DNA from 2 places in the Dryocola baronae genome. Region 1 is predicted to be linked to the other one. Evidence: predicted binding sites of a transcription regulator. Region 1 holds the regulator's gene; the other holds the start of a gene.
What was found. The regulator sigma-54, encoded in region 1, starts transcription at its own class of promoters, with help from an activator protein. The targets are predictions, from matches to a motif close to GTTGGCACANNTTTCGCTNT.
Positions count from the first base shown of each region.

Region 2: hycA (formate hydrogenlyase regulator HycA) is a predicted target of sigma-54. The motif match lies at 5,104-5,123, and genes of this name have one in related genera.

Region 1 is NZ_JBINNY010000001.1:4,504,546-4,512,116, reverse strand. Features, by position in the region: gene elbB (isoprenoid biosynthesis glyoxalase ElbB) at 1-71, shown strand, start outside; gene mtgA (monofunctional biosynthetic peptidoglycan transglycosylase) at 68-796, shown strand; gene npr (PTS phosphocarrier protein NPr) at 798-1,070, opposite strand; gene rapZ (RNase adapter RapZ) at 1,067-1,921, opposite strand; gene ptsN (PTS IIA-like nitrogen regulatory protein PtsN) at 1,975-2,466, opposite strand; gene hpf (ribosome hibernation promoting factor) at 2,552-2,839, opposite strand; gene rpoN (RNA polymerase factor sigma-54) at 2,862-4,298, opposite strand; gene lptB (LPS export ABC transporter ATP-binding protein) at 4,347-5,072, opposite strand; gene lptA (lipopolysaccharide ABC transporter substrate-binding protein LptA) at 5,079-5,639, opposite strand; gene lptC (LPS export ABC transporter periplasmic protein LptC) at 5,608-6,183, opposite strand; gene kdsC (3-deoxy-manno-octulosonate-8-phosphatase KdsC) at 6,180-6,746, opposite strand; gene kdsD (arabinose-5-phosphate isomerase KdsD) at 6,763-7,571, opposite strand, start outside.
Region 2 is NZ_JBINNY010000001.1:4,884,487-4,892,057, forward strand. Features, by position in the region: gene flhA (formate hydrogenlyase transcriptional activator FlhA) at 1-999, opposite strand, end outside; gene hypE (hydrogenase expression/formation protein HypE) at 1,108-2,118, opposite strand; gene hypD (hydrogenase formation protein HypD) at 2,359-3,480, opposite strand; gene ACSPHG_RS23075 (HypC/HybG/HupF family hydrogenase formation chaperone) at 3,480-3,740, opposite strand; gene hypB (hydrogenase nickel incorporation protein HypB) at 3,731-4,594, opposite strand; gene hypA (hydrogenase maturation nickel metallochaperone HypA) at 4,587-4,946, opposite strand; gene hycA (formate hydrogenlyase regulator HycA) at 5,247-5,702, shown strand; gene ACSPHG_RS23095 (4Fe-4S dicluster domain-containing protein) at 5,787-6,392, shown strand; gene hycC (formate hydrogenlyase subunit 3) at 6,389-7,571, shown strand, end outside.

The sequences.
Region 1 (7,571 bases):
CGACGCGCATTGATGAAGCCGCGGCGGGTATCGAAAAGCTAGTGGCGCGCGTACTGGACCTTAGCGCATGAGGAAAGGGCGTTTTGCGCTCGGGACATTCTTCAAGCGCTGGGTGTTGCGGGCCGTGCTGGCCGTCGCCGGGCTGTGGGTTGCGGGCATCCTCCTCTTTAGCTTTTTACCGGTTCCCTTCTCAGCCGTCATGGCGGAGCGCCAGCTTAGCGCCTGGCTCAGCGGAGATTTCGGCTACGTAGCGCATTCGGACTGGGTGAGCATGGACGAGATCTCGCCGTGGATGCCGCTTGCGGTGATTGCGGCCGAAGACCAGAAATTCCCCGAACACTGGGGCTTTGACATGGATTCTATCGAGAAGGCCATTTCGCATAACGAGCGTAACGAAAAGCGCGTGCGCGGGGCGTCGACGATATCGCAGCAAACGGCGAAAAACCTGTTTCTGTGGGATGGAAGAAGCTGGATACGCAAAGGTCTGGAGGCGGGGCTAACGGTGGGCATGGAAATGGTGTGGAGCAAGCGCCGCATTCTGACGGTTTATCTCAATATCGCGGAATTCGGGGAAGGGACTTTCGGGGTGGAAGCCGCCGCGCAGCGTTATTTCCACAAGCCCGCCAGCCGGCTGAGTGCTTCGGAAGCGGCCATGCTTGCCGCCGTGCTGCCTAACCCGATCCGTTTTAAAGCGAACGCGCCGTCAGGCTACGTGCGTCAGCGTCAGCAGTGGATTTTGCGGCAGATGCGCCAGCTGGGCGGGGAGCCTTTCCTGGCGCAGCACGATTTAAAATAGATTAGTCTTCGTCGAACCCGGCGTTGAACAGCGCGATAACCGCTGCCAGCGCCTGCTCTTCCTGCGGGCCGGTCACTTCGATTTCGATTTGCCCGCCCTTGGCAGAATCGAGCATCAGCAGCGCGATGACGCTGCTGGCTTCCGCCTCGGTTCCCGCTTCATTCCGCAGCATCACTTCTGCATCAAAACTCTGCACCAGCTCAAAGAGCTTCATGGCCGGGCGCGCGTGCATGCCCAGCTTATTGGTGATCTCAACGGTATGTTTTACGGTCATGTTTTGCGTTTTTCCAGCGTACGGTGACGAGACTGAACGTTCTTGCCGCGCGAGCGGAAGTAGTCGGCCAACTGCTCGGCGATGTAAACCGAACGGTGCTTACCGCCGGTACAGCCGATGGCTACGGTCAGGTAGCTGCGGTTGTTGGTTTCCAGCATCGGTAACCATAGCTCAAGATAGCTGCGCGTCTGGTAAATAAAATTGTGCACTTCCGTGTGGCGGTCGAGGAACGCGGCGACCGGGCGATCCAAACCGGTCATCGGACGCAGTTTCGGGTCCCAGTGCGGGTTCGGCAGGAAGCGTACGTCAAACACGTAATCGGCATCGATGGGAATACCGTGCTTGAAGCCGAAGGATTCAAAGACCATCGTCAGCTCGCGTTCGCGTTTGCCCAGCAGGCGGGTACGCAGCATTTCAGCCAGCTCGTGCACCGACATTTCTGAGGTGTCGATGATCAAATCCGCGCGCGACTTCAGCGGTTCGAGCAGATCGCTTTCTTCATCGATGGCGCTTTCCAGCGACAGGTTCTTGCTTGAAAGCGGGTGTAAACGGCGGGTGTCGCTGTAGCGGCGGATCAACGTGTTGCGGTCCGCGTCGAGGAACAGGAGCTGCGGGGAAAACGTATCAGGCAGATTGGTCATCGCCTGCTCGAAAATCTCCGGGTTTTCCGGCATGTTGCGCACGTCGATGCTGACCGCCGCCGAGATTTGCCGTTCCGCGAGGGTTTTTGCCAGTTCCGGCAGTAGCACTACTGGCAGGTTATCCACGCAGTAGAACCCCATATCTTCCAGTGCACGCAAGGCTACAGACTTCCCTGAACCAGAGCGGCCGCTGACAATCATCAGCACCATGTCTTTACTCCCCCGACTTCTCAAGCTGCGGCATAGACGATACCGCGGCCAGATTATTCACTTTCACTACCGTTTTCGGTATCGGTAATGATCTGATAAAGCTCTTCGTCGCTAAGTGCAGCCCGCAGGCGGCGGCAAATGGTTTTGTCCGCCAGGCGTTTAGCCACCAGTGACAAGGTGTGCAGATGCGTCTTGGTCTGATCCGCTGGCACCAGCAGGGCAAACAGCAGGTCGACCGGCTGGTTATCAATTGCATCAAAGGCGATTGGCGTCTCCAGCTGGATGAACACCCCCACGGCGCGCAGGGTATCCTCTTCAAGTTTCCCGTGAGGAATGGCGATACCATTGCCGATGCCGGTACTCCCCATGCGTTCGCGTGTCAGCACCGCTTCAAACACGACCTGCGGCGGTAGACCGAGCTGTTTTGCAGCCAGTTCGCTGATGATTTCCAAAGCGCGTTTCTTGCTCTGGCAGTGGACACCACTTCGGGTACATTCCTGGTTAAGGACATGACTAAGTTGTAGAACGGAATCGTTGTTCATCATAAGTTCACCTGAGCACCCTGTTAAGCTAACGGCCCGTTGACCTTGGGACAACGAGCCGTCGAGGCGTAAACAGACACCCGGATTATCAATGTTGTTTTAGTTTATCTTTATGTTTAGTTAACTGGCGAGCCAGTTTATCGATCAGGCCATCAATGGCCGCGTACATGTCCTGCCCTTCGGCACTGGCATGCAGCTCACCCCCGTTCACGTGCAGCGTCGCATCTGCAAGGTGGGTGACTTTTTCCACTTTTAACACAATGTAGACCTGATTAATGCGTTCGAAGTACTGCTCCAGTTTGGCAAATTTCGCATTCACAAAATCGCGTAACGCGTCGGTGATTTCGACATTTTGTCCTGTAATGTTGAGCTGCATAGTGTCTTCCTTATCAGTTGGGTCACACCAGCTGCTTACGCTGGTTTGACGGTGGTATGGATAAAGACTCTCGATACTTCGCAACAGTGCGGCGTGCCACCATGATCCCCTGATCTGACAGCATAGTCGTTAACTTGCTGTCGCTAAGAGGTTTCGCGGGGTTTTCCGCAGCAATTAACTTCTTCACCAGCGCGCGAATCGCCGTGGAGGAGGCTTCGCCACCGCCTTCGGTATTCACGTGACTCGAGAAGAAATACTTCAGTTCAAAAATGCCTCGCGGGCTGTGCAGATATTTCTGCGTCGTTACGCGCGATATGGTGGACTCGTGCATTTCCACCGCCTGCGCGATATCGGCCAGCACCATCGGCTTCATGTGTTCTTCGCCGTGCTCAAAAAAACCTTGCTGCTGCTCGACGATACAACGGCTGACGCGCAGCAGCGTATCGTTACGGCTTTCCAGGCTTTTGATCAGCCATTTCGCATCCTGCAGATTGCTGCGGATGTACTGCGAATCGCTGTCGCTTCTGCTGCTGGTGCCGAGCGCGGCATACTGCTGGTTTATTTTCAGGCGTGGAATGCTATCTGAATTGAGCTCCACGGTCCATTTTCCCTGTGCTTTACGGACCAGCACGTCCGGGATTACGTATTCGGGTTCGCCGGTTTGGATGGACTGGCCGGGGCGCGGATCCAGAGATTGAATCAGACACATCGCCTCTTTCAGCACTTCTTCTTTGAGGCGGGTGACGCGCATCAGGCTGCGGAAATCGTGGTTTGCCAGCAGATCCAGATGCTCGCTTACGATAAGACGGGCTTCGCTCAGCCACGGCGTTTCTTTCGCGTATTGGGATAGCTGAATCAGCAGGCAGTCGCGCAGATCGCGCGCGGCGACGCCAACCGGGTCGAAACGCTGAATGCGCTTAAGCACCGCCTCGATCTCATCAAGGCTGACCTCGTCGTTGCCCATGCTTTCCAGAATGTCTTCCAGCGGTACGGTGAGGTAGCCCGTTTCGTCAACGGCGTCGACGATGGACGTGGCGATAGCAATGTCGGTTTCGGTAAAAGGAGTGAGATCTACTTGCCACATCAGGTAATCCTGAAGCGACTGGGTGGTTTCGCCCTGATAAACAGGCAGCTCGTCGTCGATGTAGTCGGTGCCGGTGCCGGAAGGGGTTCCTGCGGTGTAGATTTCGTCCCAGCTCGCGTCCAGCGGGAGTTCGTCAGGCATCTCTTTTTGTTCCAGAGCCTCACGGGTGTCCAGCGCCGCTTCTTCTTCGCGCGCTTCGAGGGAGTCGATTTCTTCATGCAGGTCGGTTTGCTCAAGCAGTGGGTTACTTTCCAGCGCTTGCTGAAGTTCCTGCTGTAACTCCAACGTCGACAGCTGCAGCAGGCGGATGGCCTGTTGCAGCTGGGGAGTCATAGCAAGCTGTTGGCTAAGCCTAAGCTGCAAACCTTGCTTCATATTCAGAGCGGGTATCCTCAGATCTACAGTTTAATTCTTCCTACCCTATCAGAGTCTGAACTCTTCGCCCAGATAGACGCGCTTAACGTGCTCATCTTCCAGAATTTCTGCTGGCGCGCCGTGGGCGATTAGGTGGCCCTGGCTGACGATATAAGCGCGTTCACAAACCGCGAGGGTTTCACGTACGTTATGGTCAGTAATCAGCACACCGAGCCCGCTGTCGCGCAGGTGTTCGATAATTCGCTTGATGTCGATGACCGAAATGGGGTCAACGCCCGCAAAAGGTTCATCGAGCAGAATAAATTTTGGATTCGCCGCTAAAGCGCGAGCGATTTCCACGCGACGGCGTTCACCACCGGACAGCGACTGGCCGAGGTTGTTACGCAAATGCTCGATGTGGAACTCTTCCATCAGCTCGTTTGCGCGGTCGTCGCGCTGCTCGGGCGTGAGATCGTCACGGATTTGCAGCACGGCCATCAGGTTATCAAACACGCTCAGACGGCGGAAAATGGAAGCTTCCTGCGGCAAATAGCCGATGCCACGGCGCGCGCGCGCGTGCAGCGGCAGCATGGAGATATCTTCATCATCGATAATGATATTGCCCGCATCGCGCGAGACGATGCCCACAACCATATAAAACGTCGTGGTCTTACCCGCGCCGTTCGGGCCGAGCAGGCCGACAATTTCGCCGGATTTAACGGTCAGACTTACGTCTTCCACCACGCGGCGGCCTTTATAAGCCTTGGCGAGGTTCTTCGCGATTAAAGTTGCCATAACGAATTAGTTACTCTTTTTCGGTGCTGGAGCGGGTGCCGCCTTGCCGTCTTTATTCTGCAATTGTGAAGGCACCAGAATCGTGGTTACGCGCTTACCTTTTTCGCTAAACGCCTGCATTTTCTGTTCTTTGACCAGATAGGTAATCTTGTCGCCTTTGATATTGCTGTCGAGCTGTTCCAGGAACGCGTCCCCGGTTAACACCACAAAGTCGTTTTGCAGCTCATAGTGCATCTTGGAAGCGTGGCCTTTTACCGGCTTGCCGCTGTCCTGCATCTGATAGAAGGTGGCCGGATTACCGTAACCATCGATCACTTCTTTGCCCTGCTCGCCGCCCGGACGCGTGACCACAACCTTATCGGCGTTGATCTTGATACTGCCCTGCGTGACGACCACGTTGCCGGTAAAGGTAACGATGTTGCTTTGCATATCCAGCGACTGCTGATCTGATTCAATATGAATCGGCTGATCGGTATCACCGGTCAGCGCGAAGGCCGAAAAGCTGGCGGCCAAAAGCGTACTGGTCAGTACTAAATTACGGCTGAGTTTGTTTATTCTGGATTTCATAGGATGTTCTAACCTTTTCAATCAGCTCGGCGTTCTTGCTGCGCAAATTACCGCGCATTTTCAGGCCGCTGGAGTTAAAGCTGGTACCGTACAGCGTCACCAAATCATCAGACGCAACATCCTGAGTGATCAAGTTAACCTGCGCATTGTCTGTGGTAATTTTGCGTAGCTGCGAATCGGGCGTCAGCGCCGTGAGAACAACGTTCCCGTACAGATACAGCATTCGGTCATTAGTCAGTTTGGCGCGATCTGAGCGTAATGACCAGGTCGCTACTTTATTTTCATCGTACTGCGTCATTATCGGGTTGGTGAACCAGGAAATGGCCGTATCTGAGAAATATTCAACGTGTTCCGCGACTAACCGGTAGTTCAGCGCCCCTTCAGGGTTATAAACCACGGTGGTGGAGTGTTCGCTTTTATAGGTTGGCTCGTTAGCGTTCACGGTCGTGGGCGACACGGCATCCTGGTCGGCCAGATTAATGCCGATCAGCACGAGCGCTATCAGTGCCAGCAGGATGATAAACCAACGCCTTGTTTTACTCATATGGATAGCCCTTTGGCCTCATCAAGCTTCCCCTGCGCAAGGAGTAAAAGATCGCAGACTTCGCGTACCGCTCCGCGCCCACCGTTGATTCGTGTGACGTAATCCGCGCGCGGCGTCAGCAGTGGATGGGCGTCGGCAACGGCAACGCTCACGCCAACCTGTGCCATCACCGGCCAGTCGATGAGGTCATCACCGATATAGGCCACCTGTTCCGGCGCGACGGCGAGTTTATCCAACAGATCGCGAAAAGCCAGCAGCTTGTCGGATTGGCCCTGATAAAGATGGGTAATCCCCAACGTCTCGCAGCGGTCTTCAAGCAGCTTGGCTTTGCGACCGGTAATAATAGCGACTTCGATTCCGGAGGTGAGGGCGCAGCGAATGCCGTAGCCATCTCGCACATTAAAGGCCTTCAGCTCTTCGCCGCTGTTGCCCATGTAGATAAGGCCGTCAGACATCACGCCGTCGACATCCAGAATAAGCAGGCGTACGTTGGCCGCCCGCTCCATCACGCGAGCACTCACCGGCCCATAACAGGTATCGAGTGACGCTTCATGGTTACTCATTAAGTCTAATCCTTTGTTAAACCACGCCTGCGCGCAGCATGTCGTGCATATGTACCACACCGAGCAGTTGGTCGCCATCGGCAACCAGTACTGAAGTAATATGGCGGGACTGCATCAGGTTTAAGGCATCAACTGCCAGCGTACCCGGACGGACGCGAATGCCGCCTGCGGTCATCACATCCGCGATATTAAGCGTGTGTAAATCAACGCCCATATCGAAGACGCGGCGCAGGTCGCCATCGGTGAAGATACCCTGGATTTTCATCAGGTCATCGCAAATCACCGTCATACCCATATTTTTACGGGTAATTTCCAGCAGCGCGTCGCGTAAAGAAGCCTCTTTGCTGACGTGAGGGATTTCATCGCCGGTGTGCATGATGTCGTTAACGCGTAATAACAGTTTACGACCCAGCGCACCGCCCGGATGGGAAAGTGCGAAATCTTCTTGGGTAAAGCCGCGGGCTTTCAGCAGGGCAACCGCCAGCGCATCGCCCATGACCAGCGTCGCCGTGGTGCTGGTGGTTGGCGCAAGGCCCAGCGGGCAGGCTTCCTGCGGGACTTTGATGCACAGATGGATATCAGCGGCGCGGCCCATCGCGCTTTCCGGGCGGCCGGTCATGCAAATCAGCGGCACCTGAAGGCGTTTAAGAACGGGGATCAGCGCCAGAATTTCGTTGGATTCACCGGAGTTGGAAATCGCAATCACCACGTCCTGCGCGGTGACCATGCCTAAATCGCCGTGGCTCGCTTCGCCAGGATGAACAAAGAAAGCAGGCGTGCCGGTACTGGCGAAGGTTGCCGCCATTTTCTTACCGATATGGCCTG
Region 2 (7,571 bases), 380 kb from region 1:
CAGCAGCTTGAGGTTCGCCGGGGTAAACACGCCCGCCTCGCACTGGGCAAGCTTCAGCACGCCGAGCATGTTGTTGCCGAAATTGAGCGGCAGCAAGCACAGCGTCTGGATCTGGTTGCCCCACATTTCGAACAGCATCCGTTCATATGGCGCGAGCTGGTCGCCCTGATGCAGGTTAAGCAGCAGCATTTCGCCGCTTTTAAACACGCGTTCGGACAGCGTGCCCGGCTCGGCGACGTCGCTCTGGTCGTGGATGGGCGAGCGCTCATCGACAAAGTGGGTGGAGTAAATCGTCAGGCGATCTTTGCGGTTGCCGCGCAGGACGATGCTGATCGAATCGATCGAAAAGTAGTGGTGGATCTCACGAGCGATTTCGCTGATCAGTTCGTCAAGATCGAGCTTCGACAGCACGGCGTTGGTGACCGCCACCAGAATGCGGAAGTCATCGCGCTCGCGGCACAGCAGGTTGTAGTCCTGGTTCGAGCTAATGCGGCTCTGGATTTGTTCTGCCACCAGCCCCACAACCTGGGCCAGCGTGTGCAGGCGGTCCAGCTCTTTGTCGGTCCAGGCGGCGTCGTTATTGCGGATAAACTCGCAGCCGCCGAAAATTTTGCCTTCCGCCGCCAGCGGCAGCAGGCAGTAGCGGCCAAAGGGCGCATACAGTTCGAGGTTCATCACCTGCGGCCAGGTTTCGTTAAACTCTTCCTGGGTGCAGATTAGCGCTTCCGGGCGCGACAGCACGCGGCGCACCGGGCCGTTCGCCAGCACCATTTCATCTTCGTAGTGCAGCCCCTGGCCATGTTTGTCCATGCCATAAAAACCCACGCGCTGGTGCAGCGGGTGATAAAGCAGCACGTTAACCCGATCCGCAAGCGCGCCCTGCCTGGCTAACTGAGTCAGACAGTAAGCGAGCGCCGGAAGATCGGGCTGTTGCAGCAGAGTCCGCGTGATGTCGAATAGCCCCTGCTGCCCGAGATCGCTCATCGGTGTGTATGGCATTTTGCATATCCATAAAAGAGACCCGCGAGGGTGCGGGTCAACAAAGTATTTGTCATATAAATCGCGCTTAAGTGTAGCCAGGGGATCGCGGGCGGTTCCTGGCTTACGTCAACAAATGCGCGGGAGAGGTTCCGAGTGCGGCAGATCCAGCGTGCGTTTCACGCCGTACAGGCCCGCCACGCGCACGCCCTTGCGCTCGACAACCTCACCAATAATGGCTGCATTTTGTCCAAGCGGGTGCGCTTGTAAAGCAGCGAGTACGTTTTGTGCGGCATGCCTCGCAACGGCAATAATAAGTTTGCCTTCATTGGCAAAATTCAGCGCGTCCAGGCCGAGCAGTTCGCAAACGCCGCGTACCGCCGGGTTAAGCGGCAGCTGGCTTTCGCTGATTTCCATGCCGCAGCCGCTTGAGGCGGCAAACTCGTGGAGCACCGCATTCACGCCGCCGCGCGTTGCATCGCGCAGTGCCTTCACGCCGGGGATATTCACCAGCGGCGCAATTAACGGAGCCAGCACCGCACAGTCGCTGACCAGCGCGCCTTCCATTCCTAATGATTCCCGCAGGTTAAGAATAGTCGCTCCGTGGTCGCCCAACGTGCCGCTGACCAGCAAAACGTCACCCACGCCTATCTGCGATGCACCCCAGTTAAGGCCCGCAGGGATGGCGCCGATGCCCGCCGTATTGATGAAAATCTTGTCCGCCGCGCCGCGCTGCACGACCTTGGTGTCGCCGGTGACGACGGTGACGCCCGCTTCTTTTGCCGTGGCCGCCATGCTGGTCACCACGTGCTCCAGGGTTTCCAGCGGCAGCCCTTCTTCAAGGATAAATCCGCAGGAGAGCCAGCGCGGGGTGGCGCCGCTCACCGCCACGTCGTTCGCCGTGCCGCACACGGCAATTTTGCCGATGTCACCGCCGGGGAAGAACAGCGGGTCGATGACGTAGCTGTCGGTTGAGAATGCGAGCCGGTCGCCGCCTGCGGTGAGTTCGGCCAGCGGCAGGCGCGCCTGGTCTTCCTGTTCGGCGAGGTAAGGGTTATCAAACGCCAGCATAAAGAGATCGGCGATGAGTTTTTGCATTGCCTGGCCGCCGCTGCCGTGGGCGAGTTCGATGGTTTTCATATATTTACCTGTGTCGGGAAGCACGTCGTTTACCCGACCTACATGCGGATCGTAGGGTGGATAAGCATTAGCGCCATCCACCAAATCTTGTCGGGTGGCACTTCGTTTACCCGACCTACATGCGGATCGTAGGGGGGATAAGCGTTAGCGCCATCCACCAAATCTTGTCGGGGAGCACTTCGTTTACCCGACCTACATGCGGATCGTAGGGTGGATAAGCGTTAGCGCCATCCACCGTTTTTAGGCTTCACATTCCTGGGAACGGTATTGATACCACGCCGCGCAGGCCCCTTCGGAGGAGACCATCAGCGCGCCAAAGGCGTTTTGCGGATTGCAGGTTTTGCCGAACATCGGACACTGATGCGGCTTGCATCGCCCGGTTAACACGTCGCCACAGCGGGCGCGCGGATCGTCATAAACCTGCTGCGGCGCGGGTTTAAAATGTTCTTCCGCGTCGAACTGGCGATAGCCTTCGGTAAGGCGCACGCCGGATTCGCTTATCGTCCCCAGGCCCCGCCATTCTGAATCGCCGCGCACGGCAAACACTTCCGCAATCGCCCGCTGGGCGAGCGCGTTGCCTTCATCCGGCACCACGCGCCTGTACTGGTTTTCCACCGCGCTTTGCTGGCGGATTTTTTGCTCCACCAGCATCACCACGCCCTGCAGGAGATCCAGCGGCTCAAAGCCCGCCACCACCAGCGGGCGCTGATGTTGGGTGGCGATAAAATCATACGCCGCCGTGCCGATCACCATGCTGACGTGGCCGGGGGCGAGGAACGCGTCGATGCCGTTATCCGGCTGTTCGAGCAGGCTGCGCAGGGTCGGGATCAGCGTGATGTGCTGGCAGAAAAAGTAGAAGTTGTTCACGCCCTGCGCCTTCGCCTGCTGTAGCAGAATGGCGGTGGCGGGCATGGTGGTTTCGAAGCCGAGGCCAAAGAACACCACCTTGCGCGCCGGGTTTTCTTTCGCCAGCGCCAGCGCGTCCAGCGGCGAATAGACCACGCGTACGTCCGCGCCGCGGGCTTTGGCCTGCATCAGCGATCCGCTTTTACCCGGTACGCGCATCGCGTCGCCAAAGGTGCAGAAAATCACCTCCGGGTGGCTTGCGATCTCAATGCAGGTATCGATGCGGCCCATCGGCAGCACGCACACCGGGCAGCCAGGCCCATGAATAAACTCGATATTTTCCGGCAGCAGCTGGTCGAGGCCGAACTTGAAGATGGCGTGGGTATGGCCGCCGCAGACTTCCATAATGCGCAGCGGGCGCTCGGCGGTGTAGCCCAGCTTCGGCGCGCGTTCGCGCAGCACGTCAATAAGCTGCATGACTTTTTCGGGGGCGCGGTATTCATCGACAAAACGCATCAGCCGCGCTCCTCGCCGAACAGCAGGCCGCCAACGTCCGGCTCTACTTCGAACATGTTTTGCAGCGCGTCCAGCGTGTCGCGGGCCTCCTGCTCGTCGATTATCGCCATCGCAAAACCTACGTGTACCAGCACCCACTGGCCGATTTGTGCGTCGCCCACCAGCATCAGGTTTACATCGCGCTTGATGCCGCAGACGTCCACCTTCGCGCTGCCGTCGGCCAGACGTTCAACGATTTGACCGGGGATGCCTATGCACATCGCTGCGCCTCCAGCCAGGCCAGCCACTTGTCCATGCCTTCGCCGCTGGTGGCGGACACCAGCAGGATTTCGATGTTCGGGTTCACCTGGCGGGCGTAATCGAGACATTTTTCTACGTCGAACTGCAAATAGGGCAGCAGGTCGATTTTGTTGAGCAGCATCAGCGAGGCGGCGGCGAACATATGCGGATATTTCAGCGGTTTGTCCTCGCCCTCGGTCACCGACAGCACCGCAACCTTATGGCGTTCGCCAAGGTCAAAGCTCGCCGGGCAAACGAGGTTGCCGACGTTTTCGATAAACAGAATGCCGCTGCGTTCGAGCGGCAGGCGCTGCACGGCGTCGCGGATCATCTGCGCGTCGAGGTGGCAGCCTTTGCCGGTGTTCACCTGAATGGCGGGCGTGCCGGTGGCGCGGATGCGCGCGGCGTCGTTAACGGTCTGCTGATCGCCTTCGATAACCGCGCAGGGCACGTTACCGTGCAGGCGTTTCAGGGTTTCGGTCAGCAGGGTGGTTTTACCGGAGCCGGGGCTGGAAACGAGGTTCAGCACCAGCTGCTGGCGTTTCGCAAACTGCTCGCGGTTGTAGACGGCGAGCTGGTTGTTTTTATCCAGCACGTTGAGTTCGATTTCCAGCATGCGGCGCTGGGTTATGCCCGGCGCGTGGGTGCCCGCCGCGCCGTGGCCGTAATGCAGGTCGCCCTGCTCGTCGGCGGTGGGCGCAAACTTCACGCCGGTGATTTGCATGGCCGGACGCGTTGCCGGGGCGAAAGGCGCGCTGCGGAATCCGGAATGCGGGTTACGCTCGTCGCCTTCTATATACAGGTTGCCTTCGGCGCAACCGCAGGTGCTACACATGGTTTGTCTCCTCTACTTCCAAACGCTTGATCTGCACGCCGTCATCCGCCACTACGCGCAGGTTGCTCCCCTCACACAGCGGGCAGCGCCGCACCAGCGAGGACAAAAGCTGGACGTGCTGCTGGCAGTCGTGGCACCAGCATTCCGCTTCCTGTTGATGAATGTGAAGCTGGCAGCCTTCGGCGAGCGTGTCGCGGCAAACCAGTTCGAAACAGAACTCCAGCGCGCTTTTCTCGACGCAGGAGAAAGCGCCAACTTCCAGCCACACGCCGGTCACGCGCAGCGCGCCGTGCCGTTTTGCCTGAGCTTCGATGAGTTCCAGTGCGCGTTGGCAGAGGGTGATTTCGTGCATAGTGCCTCCGGGGTATCTGGCGGAGGTAATGCAAGGAAGATGCCAGGTCGGGAGGATGGGTGATTGGGGTGGGATTGGGACGCCCTCAGGCCACTCCGATCGGCTCCCTCTCATGCGGAGAGGGTTAGGGAGAGGGCGTCCAATGCCGCTGTCGCCCGGTGGCAAAGATGTCGAAATGACATGTCATGCCCACCGTCACTTCCGCATCGAAAACCATAAAATCCAATAAAAACATCATATTAAAAAATTGGCACGAAACATGCTCTGTGGGGGTATCAGCACAAACAGAGTGATTTAAAGATGAACATTTGGGAACTGAGCGAAAAAGCCGACTACATCGCCGACAAACACCAGCGCCTGCTCGCGCAGTGGCAGAACTACTGTAACACCCTGATTCAGGGCATCACCCTCTCGAAAGCCAAGCTGCATCACGCGGTGGGCTGCAATCCGGACGACTCCCTGCGCTTCTTTTTATTCGACCACTTCGTTATCCACATCGCGCTTGCGGAAGGCTTTAACAGCCACACCATCGAGTACTACGTCGAAAAGCGTGACGGTCAAGACAAAGTACTGATTGCTAAAGCCATTCTTGATGACGATGGCCGCGTGGACGCCAGCATCAGCAACCGTAATCGTGAGCAGGTGCTTGAACACTATCTCGAAAAAATCCGCCCGGTTTACGAATGCCTGTATCGCGCCGTGCATGACGATGCGCCCGTATCGCTGGTGCCGCTCCAGAGTCAGGCGCGGGCCTAGCGCCTGCCGGGTGTCGAAAACTGTCGAAATGGCAGGCTTCGGCACGGTTTCGTCAAAAATGATGATATGCCCCAAGGAACGATAGTGAACCGTTTTGTAATCGCAGATTCCAAACTTTGTATGGGCTGCCACACCTGTGAGGCGGCCTGTTCGGAGATCCACCGCCTGCACGGCCTGCAGTCCATGCCGCGCCTGAAACTCATGCGCAACGCCGCCGAATCGGCACCGCAGATGTGCCACCACTGTGAAGACGCCCCGTGCGCCGGGGTGTGCCCGGTTAACGCCATCACCCGCGTAGACGGCGCGGTGCAGCTTAACGAAAGCCTGTGCGTCAGCTGCAAGCTGTGCGGCATCGCCTGCCCGTTCGGCGCGATTGAGTTTTCCGGCAGCCGTCCGATTCATATTCCCGCTAACGCCAACAGCCCGAAGGCGCCGCCTGCGCCACCGGCACCGGCCCGCGTGAGCACCCTGCTCGACTGGGTTCCCGGCGTTCGCGCAATCGCGGTGAAATGCGATTTATGCAGCTTTGACGAAGGCGGCCCGGCCTGCGTCCGCACCTGCCCGACCAAAGCGCTGCGCGTGGTTGATAACAAAGATCTCAGCGCCGCCAACAGGCGCAAACGTCAGTTAACGCTTGGCGTTTCCCTTGGCGATCTCACTTCGTTTACCCAGCCTGAGGCAAAAAAATGAGTGCTTTTATTCTGATTCATTGGGCGCTGCTGGGCTTTGTGGCAAGCGCCGTTCTTGCCGCCGCAACCCGCTTCCATAAGCCGCTGAGCGGCGTAATTGCCGGTCTTGGCGGCGCGGGCAGTTCGCTGCTGACGCTGCTGGCGGGCGTTATCGCCCTCGGCGGGCTAAACGGCGAGGCGCAAATCTGGCACTGGCAGATTGAACTGAACGCCTTCAACGGCGTGTGGCTCGCCACCGTCGGCCTGTCGGGGCTGTTTATCTCGCTGTTTAACATCGACTGGCACCGCCATCACGCGGTGCGCGCCAACGGCTTCCTGCTTAACGTGGTGATGGCCGCATCGGTGACCGCGCTGGTGGCGACCAATTTCGTGACGCTGGTGGCGATGGCGGAGATCGTCTGTCTTGCCGGGTACTTCCTGACCGGCTGCCAGCAGTCCGGCAAGCTGTGGTTCGCCCTTGGCCGCCTCGGCACCGTGCTGCTGGCGATTGCCTGCTGGCTGCTGTGGCAGCAGTACGGCACGCTGAACTTCGGCGAGCTGCACCGGCAGGCATTCACCGTTCCGGTTAGCTCAACCATCTGGCTGCTTGGCCTGGTGGGCTTCGGCTTTATGTCGGGGATTATTCCGCTGCACGGCTGGGTGCCTCAGGCGCACGCCAACGCTTCTGCTCCCGCCGCCGCCGCGTTCTCGGCGGTGGTGATGAAAATCGGCCTGTACGGCATTATGTGCTTCTCGCTTATCGGCAACGTGATGCCGCTGTGGTGGGGCGTGCTGGTAGTGGTGCTCGGCATGGTCACCGCGTTTATCGGCGGGCTGTACGCGCTGATGGAACACAACATCAACCGCCTGCTGGCTTACCACACTCTGGAAAACATCGGCATTATTCTGCTCGGCCTCGGCTGTAGCCTGATTGGCTTTGCGCTCCGCGAACCGACGCTTATCGCGCTCGGCATGGTGGGCGGCCTGTATCACCTGTTCAACCATAGCCTGTTCAAAACCACGCTGTTGCTCGGCGCGGGGGCGGTATGGTTCCGTACCGGGCATCGCGATATCGAGAAGCTCGGCGGTATCGGCAAACGTATGCCGCTGATTTCTTTGGCGATGCTGGTTGGCCTGATGGCGATGGCCGCCCTGCCGCCGCTGAACGGCTTTGCCGGTGAATGGCTGATTTACCAGTCGT